DNA from 3 places in the Clostridium sp. LXY-7 genome. Region 3 is predicted to be linked to each of the others. Evidence: a T-box and tRNA genes for the amino acid it is inferred to sense, from the RefSeq annotation. Region 3 holds a T-box; the other regions hold tRNA genes.
The links. The T-box of region 3 lies ahead of metG (methionine--tRNA ligase). A T-box ahead of a tRNA ligase gene usually reads a tRNA of that ligase, here a tRNA-Met.
Positions count from the first base shown of each region.

Region 1: it encodes a tRNA-Met, which carries the amino acid that the T-box ahead of metG (methionine--tRNA ligase) is inferred to sense. The anticodon was not compared.
Region 2: it encodes a tRNA-Met, which carries the amino acid that the T-box ahead of metG (methionine--tRNA ligase) is inferred to sense. The anticodon was not compared.

Region 1 is NZ_JBLLJL010000007.1:29,059-32,332, forward strand. Features, by position in the region: gene ACI48Q_RS18995 (HAD family hydrolase) at 1-603, shown strand, start outside; gene ACI48Q_RS19000 (hypothetical protein) at 699-1,139, shown strand; tRNA gene ACI48Q_RS19005 (tRNA-Met) at 1,475-1,550, shown strand; gene brnQ (branched-chain amino acid transport system II carrier protein) at 1,761-3,050, opposite strand.
Region 2 is NZ_JBLLJL010000005.1:286,377-289,650, reverse strand. Features, by position in the region: gene ACI48Q_RS17715 (GNAT family N-acetyltransferase) at 1-41, shown strand, start outside; gene ACI48Q_RS17710 (desulfoferrodoxin) at 165-548, shown strand; gene ACI48Q_RS17705 (hypothetical protein) at 675-1,328, shown strand; tRNA gene ACI48Q_RS17700 (tRNA-Met) at 1,363-1,438, opposite strand; gene ACI48Q_RS17695 (MDR family MFS transporter) at 1,644-2,873, shown strand; gene ACI48Q_RS17690 (macro domain-containing protein) at 3,007-3,274, opposite strand, start outside.
Region 3 is NZ_JBLLJL010000003.1:42,093-45,366, reverse strand. Features, by position in the region: gene metG (methionine--tRNA ligase) at 1-1,298, opposite strand, end outside; T-box leader at 1,475-1,739, opposite strand; gene ACI48Q_RS13200 (MATE family efflux transporter) at 1,904-3,250, shown strand.

The DNA of each region.
Region 1 (3,274 bases), on a different contig from region 3:
GATTCAATGTGGGTATGGAATGACATTGATTGTGAATACTTATCTAAACACAATATAGAGGTACCCCAAAGGCTTAAAGATGAAATATCTCACTTAAGCTTTAATGAAGTAGCTAACTATTTTAAAGACACTTTTAAGCTTCCTTATTCTACGGATGAAATAAAATCTCATTGGAATGAAATGGCCCTTGATACCTATTGCAATAAGGTAGCCTTGAAGCCAGGTGCTAGAGATTTCTTAGACTATCTAAAGGCTAATGAAATAAAGATAGCTTTAGCTACTAGTAACAGCTTTGAATTATTAGAAGCTTGCTTAAAAACTAATGATATATATAACTATTTTGATGTTATTACCTTAACTAACGAGGTTTCACATGGCAAGGATTTTCCTGACGTCTATCTTCTAACAGCTGATAAACTTGGGATAGCTCCTGAAAATTGCATGGTTTTTGAGGATATACTACCTGCAATAAATGGTGCTAAATTAGCTGGTATGAAAGTAGTTGGTGTTTATGATGAGCATTCCAAAGAGCATCATGATGACATAAAGAAACTAGCTGATAAATTTATAAAAGATTATACAGATCTAATTTTATCTATATAATAAAAACTCCTATATTTTTAGGAGTTTTTTTATGTCTACATTTAACTTGGTGTGAATATTATTAGGAATAAGAAGTATTTTTTTGGAGGTTTCCTTTGATAACTTTTTTATTATACCTATTTATGTTCTCCACCACAGCTATTGGAATATTATATATTCTACTGTCAAGAAAATTAGAAACTACAGTTTTACAAATTAGGATGCTTACAAAGCAAAATAGAGAGTTAACTACTAAAATGAATATTTTAACTAAACCATCAGATAACATAAAAATATATTACCACGCTCTTCCCTCTTTCTCTGGAGAAATAACAACTAGATGTCCTCTTTTTCTCTGTCCTATATATAATAGCCAAGTGTTAAGAAATATTTCTACAAACACTAAGGTTGAATTATTAGATTTAGTAGAAGTTCAAGATACCCTATGGTATGAAGTAAAGATAATTTCTAATGAAAACTTTAATCTGAAAGGTTATGTAAAAAAAGAATTCATAAGAGAACTTCAATCTGTAGAGACTTCTATGGTTTATAGGTAGATCATTAAATTTCCTAAAAAAGCTCTCCTTGATGATGCAGTAAGCTTATTATTAAAGAGTCACTTGGTTACAGGTGATTCTCCTTCTCCATATTTCCTTTAGACATATAAAATAATTTTTATTACCTTAACCATAAGTTACTAAATCTCGATCAAAATCTGGCTCATGACAAACCAAAATAATTATTCCTACTTTGTAGCATTTAAGGTTATATCAGACTCTAAAAGGCTTCCTTTGCTCTAAGAATCTAATATGAGCTTGTGCTACTTTGACTTTAATTTATTCTTAGGCTATACTCTAAACATAGGTTGAGGAAACGAGGCCGAACATAATATCGCGGGATGGAGCAGTTGGTAGCTCGTCGGGCTCATAACCCGAAGGTCGTAGGTTCAAGTCCTGCTCCCGCAACCAAAAAAAGCCTTACAGCTAATGTAAGGCTTTTTTATTGATTATTTTATACTATTTAATAATTCTATTGTATTTAATTACATTAATAATATTTTCGACTATTTCTGGAATAAAACATTAGTCTTTTCTATGGAAAATGGTTTATGTAGCTACCTCTAAAAATCTAGAGACCCATGCCAATGTCACATATGTAATAACCTTTCACTTATAGCTTTATGAAACCTTACTCATTAAAACTATAGATTTATCTTTAAATAGAAAAGTACCTAGTATACCTCCTATTATTGCTGGTATTAACCAGTTAAATCCTAAGCTAGCAAAAGGAAGAATGTGTACAAAATTTATATTAACACCTAAACTATCAATAACAGTAAGTGTACTTATAGCCAAAGTAGCATAGGCTGCACCTCTGTAAGTAGAATCCTTAGTAAATATATTTTTGAAAGATGCCATTAAAACTAAAACAAGAGCGACTGGGTAAAGTATCGTTAATATCGGAGCTGCTATAGAAATTATTTTATCAACACCTAAATTAGAAATGACAGCACTAAACGCACAAATCAATGTAACTATATATTGATATTTAACTTTTTTATTGGTAATATCTTCAAAATACTTAGCAGTAACAGATGTTAAACCTATAGATGTAGTAAGACAAGCAAAAGCAACAACTATACTTAATAAAACTGCTCCTGCAGATCCTAATAAGTCATTTGTTATATTAATTAATAATATTGTTTGAGATATACTATCAACATAACTAGTTGAGACAGTAGCTCCTAAGTATGCTAGTCCACCATATACTAGTATAAGTCCAATACCTGCTACTAGAGACGCTTGTACAGTAAGACTTGCAACTTCTTTTTTATCTTTATATCCCTTAGCTAAGAATGAAATCATAATAAGTGCAGCAATTCCACCTGACCCGAGAGCATCCATAGTTTGGTATCCTTGAGTAAGTCCAGTTGAGAATAAGCTTTCTGAATCAATAGCAGTACTTAGTTCACCTAAAGGAGAAACTAATCCTTTTACTATTAATACAGTTAAAGCAATTAAAAGTACAGGAGTTAAAAATTTACCTATGATATCCACAACCTTAGTTGGCTTTACAGTTAAAAGAAATGTTAATGCAAAGAATAAAATAGAGAATATAACTGGGTTAACTGAATCAAATAATGGAGCAATACTCATTTCGAAAGTTGTCGCTCCAGTTCTTGGAACAATAAGAATTGGGCCTAAACAAAGCATTATAATAACTTCCAAACCAAGTCCAAATTTCTTACCAGCCCTCCCTATAATTGCTTGATAAGAACCAGCCTTTGCAATAGCATTAATTGATAAAAGTATCATACCCACATCTGAAATAATAAATCCCAAGAAACTTGTTACCCAACCACTACCTGAAGTCATTCCTATGTATGGAGGAAATATTAAGTTACCTGCTCCGAAGAACATTGAAAATATTGCAAAACCAACAACAAGAATATCTATATTTTTTTTCATAATTATACCTCTTTCCTTTTTAATATATAAAAAAGCCACATAGATATCTATGTGACTTTTATTTATCTAGAATAAAAAGCCACTTAGCACTAATCTATGTGGCTTACATAACGAATTAAATTACATAAAAAGTTAAGCCCAGCCATCATAGATACAAAACCAACGGTTTGTACCTATGATGATTATCTTTATCATAAATACAAACCTAACTAAAATAGCTAAAC
Region 2 (3,274 bases), on a different contig from region 3:
CTATGTGTATATTTTCAATGCTAAAGGGTGAGTATATATAGTTAATAAAGTGTTAATACACAGTATGGAACTATTCCATTTCATTGCACAAATATATATAATAGTAAATATAGGTAACAAATTAGATGACTTGTTAAACTAAAATTATAGAGGAGGAAATAATAATGACAAAATTAAATGAAATCTATAAATGTGAGATCTGTGGTAACATAGTTGAAGTTGTAGGAGCTGCTGGTGGTACTTTAGTATGCTGTGGCAAGCCAATGACTTTAAAAAATGAAGCAACAAGAGATGGAGCAGGAGAAAAACATTTACCAGTAGTTGAAAAGGTAGATGGAGGAATCAAGGTTAAAGTTGGAGAAGTTCAACATCCAATGACACCAGAGCACTGGATTAATTGGATAGAAGTTTTAACAGAGAATGAAGTATATAGAGCACACTTAAATCCAGGAGATACTCCAGAGGCATGTTTCTGTGTAGATTATGATAAAGTTATTGCAGTAAGAGAGTATTGTAATTTACATGGGTTATGGAGAAACGATCTATAAGATTAATATAAAACAAAGGCAAAAATCATCCTAAAGATTAGGGTGATTTTTGTTTTTTACTTTCATAAATAATTTGTTTTTTTATAAGAATTTTGAATATAATAATGATTATATATCTAAAAGAAGGTGATAGCCATTAGCAGAAAACATAAATTATACATAGCCAGTGCAATAGTCTTATCAATAGTAATTATTCAAATTGTTGCAGGAGTTTATTATTTAAGCTTTGCACCTAAGACAAAGGTTGCTTATATAAATAAGGAGATTAAATTAGATAGAAAAAATCTGTTAAAAAAGTTTTTACCAAATGACTTTGATATTTCTCTTAAGGAAGTATATGTAGAATCAGATACTATATTTACCGAAGAGGAACTGGAGGATTTATTTATTAGTGCCATAAAAGATATGCCAGAACTGAAGGAGATTATAACAGGGGTAGGAGTTTATACTGATAAAGACTATATAAATTTATATTTTCGGATTAATTATAAGAAAATACCCGTAGAAGCGAAACTTGTTTTTAGTTGTAGGGCTAAAAATGGAAAGGGAATTTTCCATTATAAAGAGGGTAGGATTGGATTTATACCTATTTCAAAGAAAATGATTTTTAATCAAAGTGTTGATACATCTATAATAGAATTTGATAAGAATAATGGAGACATAATTATTTCCTTTGATGCCATTAAGCAATTAGAGGTAAAAAAGGTTACCACTACAGATAATGGAATAAATATTGCCTTTAGAGGAACCATTAAATTTTGGGATTGGCTAGAGAAATAAAACAAAAAACATTCTAAATATTAGAATGTTTTTTTGGTTGCGGGAGCAGGACTTGAACCTACGACCTTTGGGTTATGAGCCCAACGAGCTACCAACTGCTCCATCCCGCGATATTAAGTTGTTAAGTAATTTCCTTAACCTATGTTATAAGTATAGATGATTTATGAATAGAAGTCAAGGTAAATTTTATAAATATTAAAAAATGTTCAATATATTGAAAAATTAGATTTATTAGTAGCTATAATAAAAAGGAAATTTATACAATTCATAGAATATCTTTATATAGAAATTTTACTAAGAAAAAGAGGTATTGTTATGAATTTAATGAAAAAGTTAAAGGTTTACTCTGGATTCTCAAAGTCAATATACATATTATTCATAGCACGTATAGTAAATAGTATGGGAAATTTTGTTTTCCCATTTTTAACACTATTCTTAACAGAAAGATTAGGTCTTTCTCCAACAGAAGCGGGAGTGTATTTCATGATGTCAGCTCTTGCTCAGGCAGTGGGTTCTATTATTGGAGGAAAATTGACAGATAGATTGGGACGTAAGAAGCTATTTTTAAGTTTTCAAGTGCTAGCAATACTATGTTTTATACCATGTGTATTTTTAGGGAATTCATTGCTAATACCAAGATTTATTATATTATATGGAATGTTTTCAGGAGCATCCCAAACAGTTAATTCAGCCATAATAATAGATTTGACGGATAAAGATAATAGAAAACAGGTATATTCCTTTTTGTATTTTGGAACTAATATAGGTTTTTCTATAGGGCCAATGATAGCTGGATTTTTATATGAAAACCATACGAATTGGATATTTTTAGGCAATATTATATCGCTTATAATTGTAACAATAATGGTGGCATTATTTATTGAAGAAACTAAACCTAGTGACAAGGATATTGAAGACAGTAAGAACATAGAGGATGAAGAAGCAGCAGAGAGTGGAAGTGTATTTAATGCACTAATTAAAAGACCAAAGCTGTTATTATTTTTATTTGGGAAGCTATTAAATACCTTTATTTATTCAACCATTGGTTTTGCAATACCTATTCAATTAGCCAATACCTTTGGAGATGGACTAGGTTCAAAGTATTTTGGCGTTCTAATGTCATTAAATGCTTTAGTAGTGGTAGCTGGGACAATAGCTATTACAAAGGTTACCATGAAACTTAAGGCAGTAGTTGCAGTAGGGATAGCTAGCATGCTGTATGCAATAGGCTTTGGAATGTTAGGATTCGCTAATGCATTTTGGATATATATAATATCGGCAGTTATATATACTATAGGTGAAATAATTGAGGCTACTAACTCAGGAGTGTATATTGCAAATAATTCACCAATGAGTCATAGAGGAAGATTTAATACAGTAGTTACTATTATTTCAGGAGCTGGATTTGCTGTAGGACCTTATTTATTTGGAGGATTTATAGAGAGGTTTGGATTGTTTAACCTATGGGTGATGTGCTTTGGAATTGGAGTAATTGCCAGTGGGTTTATGTATTGGTTAAATAGGTGGGATAGTAGAAGCAGTTAGTGAAAATAGCCTCAATTTAAAATGGAGGCTATTTTAAGGTTTATGTATTAACTTCAACTCATAGGGAGTTGAGCTTGTACTAAAAGCTTTTAAATAGGACTTAATTTTCTAGATTACTACTTAAGAAACTTAGTTATTGCTGAAATCTATATAAGGTTATATCAACTCCACTATCATCAAAAATGCTATCTAACATAACTACGATAGTGTTCCAATCTCCTCCACCTCTATGACATCCAAGATTAAAGGGTAAAGCTACTGAAAAGTTATTTTTCTTAGCAAAGTTACAAAGGTCTTGTAGAGAATTTCGTAGAGATTCATAGTTAGTGTAGCATTTATCAACACCAAAGTCATCCTGGCCAAAAATATTTGCAACATATTTACCATCTTCACAAGCCAGT
Region 3 (3,274 bases):
CCTAGAATCCAAGGTGTAGTTTCATCTATATATTTATTGGTTCTTCTTATTAATGCCCAAACATGATCTAATGCATCACATATTTTAAGTTTTTCAATTTCTTCGTTTACTTTTTTAGGTGTAACAAGAGCTAATGATATTAATTCATCATCCACTGCTTCTTTAACCTCTGGTGCAGGTATAACTCCATCAAAGTATTTCTCAACCATAGTAACTGTTCTTGAAACTAGATTTCCTAGGTCGTTAGCTAAATCTGAGTTAGTTTTCTTTATGAATATCTCATTATTGAATAATCCATCTGAACCAAAAGGTATTTCATGCAATAAATAATATCTTACCGCATCTACTCCAAAGTGATTTACAAGTATCACTGGGTCAACTACATTACCTTTAGATTTAGACATCTTTCCTCCATCAACTAAAAGCCATCCATGACCAAATACTTGTTTTGGAAGTTCTACTCCTAATGCCATTAACATTATTGGCCAATAAATAGTATGAAATCTTAAGATATCCTTTCCTATTAGATGCACATCTGCCGGCCAATATTTCTTATAAAGCTCTGTATCTTCACTATTATACCCTAGAGCCGTAATATAGTTTGATAGTGCATCTATCCAAACATAAATTACATGACCTGGGTCAAACTCTACAGGTACTCCCCAATTAAAGGATGTTCTTGATACACATAAATCCTGAAGTCCAGGTTTTAAGAAATTATTAACCATCTCATTTTTTCTTGACTCTGGTTGAATAAATTCTGGATGAGTTTCAATATGCTCTAAAAGTCTGTCTGCATATTTAGACATTTTAAAGAAATAAGCTTCTTCCTTTGCTTTTTCTACTGGCCTTCCACAGTCAGGACATTTTCCATCCACGGCTTGAGTTTCTGTCCAGAAAGATTCACATGGAGTACAATACCATCCTTCATAGGAGCTCTTATATATATCTCCTTGGTCATATAGTTGTTTAAATATTTTTTGAACTGCATTTTTATGATAATCCTCTGTAGTTCTAATGAATTTATCATAACTTATATCCATCATACTCCAAAGATCCTTTATCCCAGCAACAATTTCATCTATATACTCTATAGGTGTAACACCTTTTTCTTCTGCTATTCTTTGAAGCTTTTGACCATGTTCATCAGTTCCTGTTAAGAACATTACATCATGTCCTGTAAATCTCTTAAATCTAGCTAATGCATCTGCTGCTACTGTTGTATATGTATTTCCTATATGTAGGTTTGCAGATGGATAATATATTGGTGTAGTAATATAAAATGGTTTTTTACTCATTGTTTTTCCTCCTCTATTCCAATGATAAATTCTCACTAATTATGTATTAATTAGTGAATTGCAACTTTCGGTTGTAGATAAGTGTGCGCTTTGCTCCCTAGTAAATGATAAAACTCTCTTAGAATTTCCATACTTACATTTAAATATAAAAAAGTCTCTATATGAATATTTATCCATATAGAGACGTATTATACACGTGGTACCACTCTATTTTGCATTTACCTTACAGTAAACACCTTATTAAGTAACTTCATACCAATTTTAAATATAAGTTTCACATTACTCTGTCTTTTATGGGTGACTATCCCTATTTCCCTAAGCAGTAGCTTTCAGAAAATCTGCTCAGAGGCCATGTTCCTGAAGTTAATTTTCGCTGGTTTTCACCTTATCCAGCTCTCTTTCGAAAACTCATTTCAGTACTCTTCTCTTCATAGCATTAATTATTCAATATTAATTTAATCATAATGTTAAAAATAATATATGTCAATAGTGAAAAATAGCCTTCGGTTGTCTTTCACTAAAACATATGACTTAGTTTCAACTATATTGTATAATTATTATTATATGTAAAATGGAGGTCTTTTATGGAATTCGTAAGAGAAAAGATGGGACTTAAAAAGGATACAATTAAAGATGTCCTTAGATTGTCACTACCCGCTGTACTTGAAATGCTTTTATACACTATGATATGGACTACTGACACTATGCTTATAGGTCAATATGGTGGTGACGTGACCGTTAGTGCTGTAGGTATTTCCTGTGAAATTATTTATACCTTTACTAATATTCTTATTGCTCAAAGTGTTTCTATCGGCATAACTTCAATTGTAGCAAGAAAATATGGAGCTAAAGAACTAGATGCCGCTAATGAATATGCTACTATTGGATTTTCAATTGGTGGATTAATAAGTATAATAACTACATTATTTATATTCATATTCAGTAAAAAGTTATTAGTGTTAGCTGGTGCCAGTTCAAGTATTATAGGCCTTGGTACTACATACATAAACATAATATGTATAGGACTACCTTTTAATATGTTAACTAGTATGTTAGCTGCTATTCAGCGTTCTTATGGAAATACTAAAACTCCTATGATAGTTTCATTTGTAATGCTAGTTATTAATCTTTCCTTAGACATTATATTAATCTTTGGATACCTAGGATTTCCTGAGCTTGGTGTAGAGGGAGCTGCTATTGCCACTACCTTAGCCAATATAGGCGGTTTTATCTATGCCTATATTTATACATGTAAAAAATCCGTTATTAAGATCAAATTTAAGTATATGTCCAAATTTAATCTTAAGAGAATAAAAAAACTCCTTACTCTTTCAATTCCTGCTGGTATGCAAGAAGCTGCTTATAGCCTGGCTAGGCTTTTTACAAGTATGATGATTATGCACTTAGGTACTATAGCTTTTGCTGCTAATCAAATCACTTTAACTTTAGAGAATATATCTTTTATGCCTGGATGGGGATTTGCTGTAGCTGCTACAAGTTTAGTTGGAAATAAAGTTGGAGAAAAGAATTATAAAAAAGCTAAAGAATATGGTAGAACTTCTACAATACTAGGTATTGGAGTTATGAGCATATTTTCTATCTTATTTTTACTTTTTCCTTCTCAACTTATAAGTTTATTTATTAATAGCAAAGATACAGAGGTTATAAAGCTTGGTTCTTATTGTCTAATGATAGCTGCTTTAGAACAACCTATGATTGGTTTATCAATGATTACTAGTGGTATATTTAAAGGACACGGAGATACTAAAACTCCATTTACTATAGCTTTCATAACCTCATGGTTTGTCAGACTCCCTCTAGTATTCTACTTTATATACATATTAAAATCATCTATAACTGTATTTTGGATAATTTGTGTAGTTCAATGGACAATAGATGGACTTCTATTGCTATATATGTACAAGAAGAAGAGTTTACTTCGAGATTGGTGATTATAAATTGTAAGGAAGTGTGCT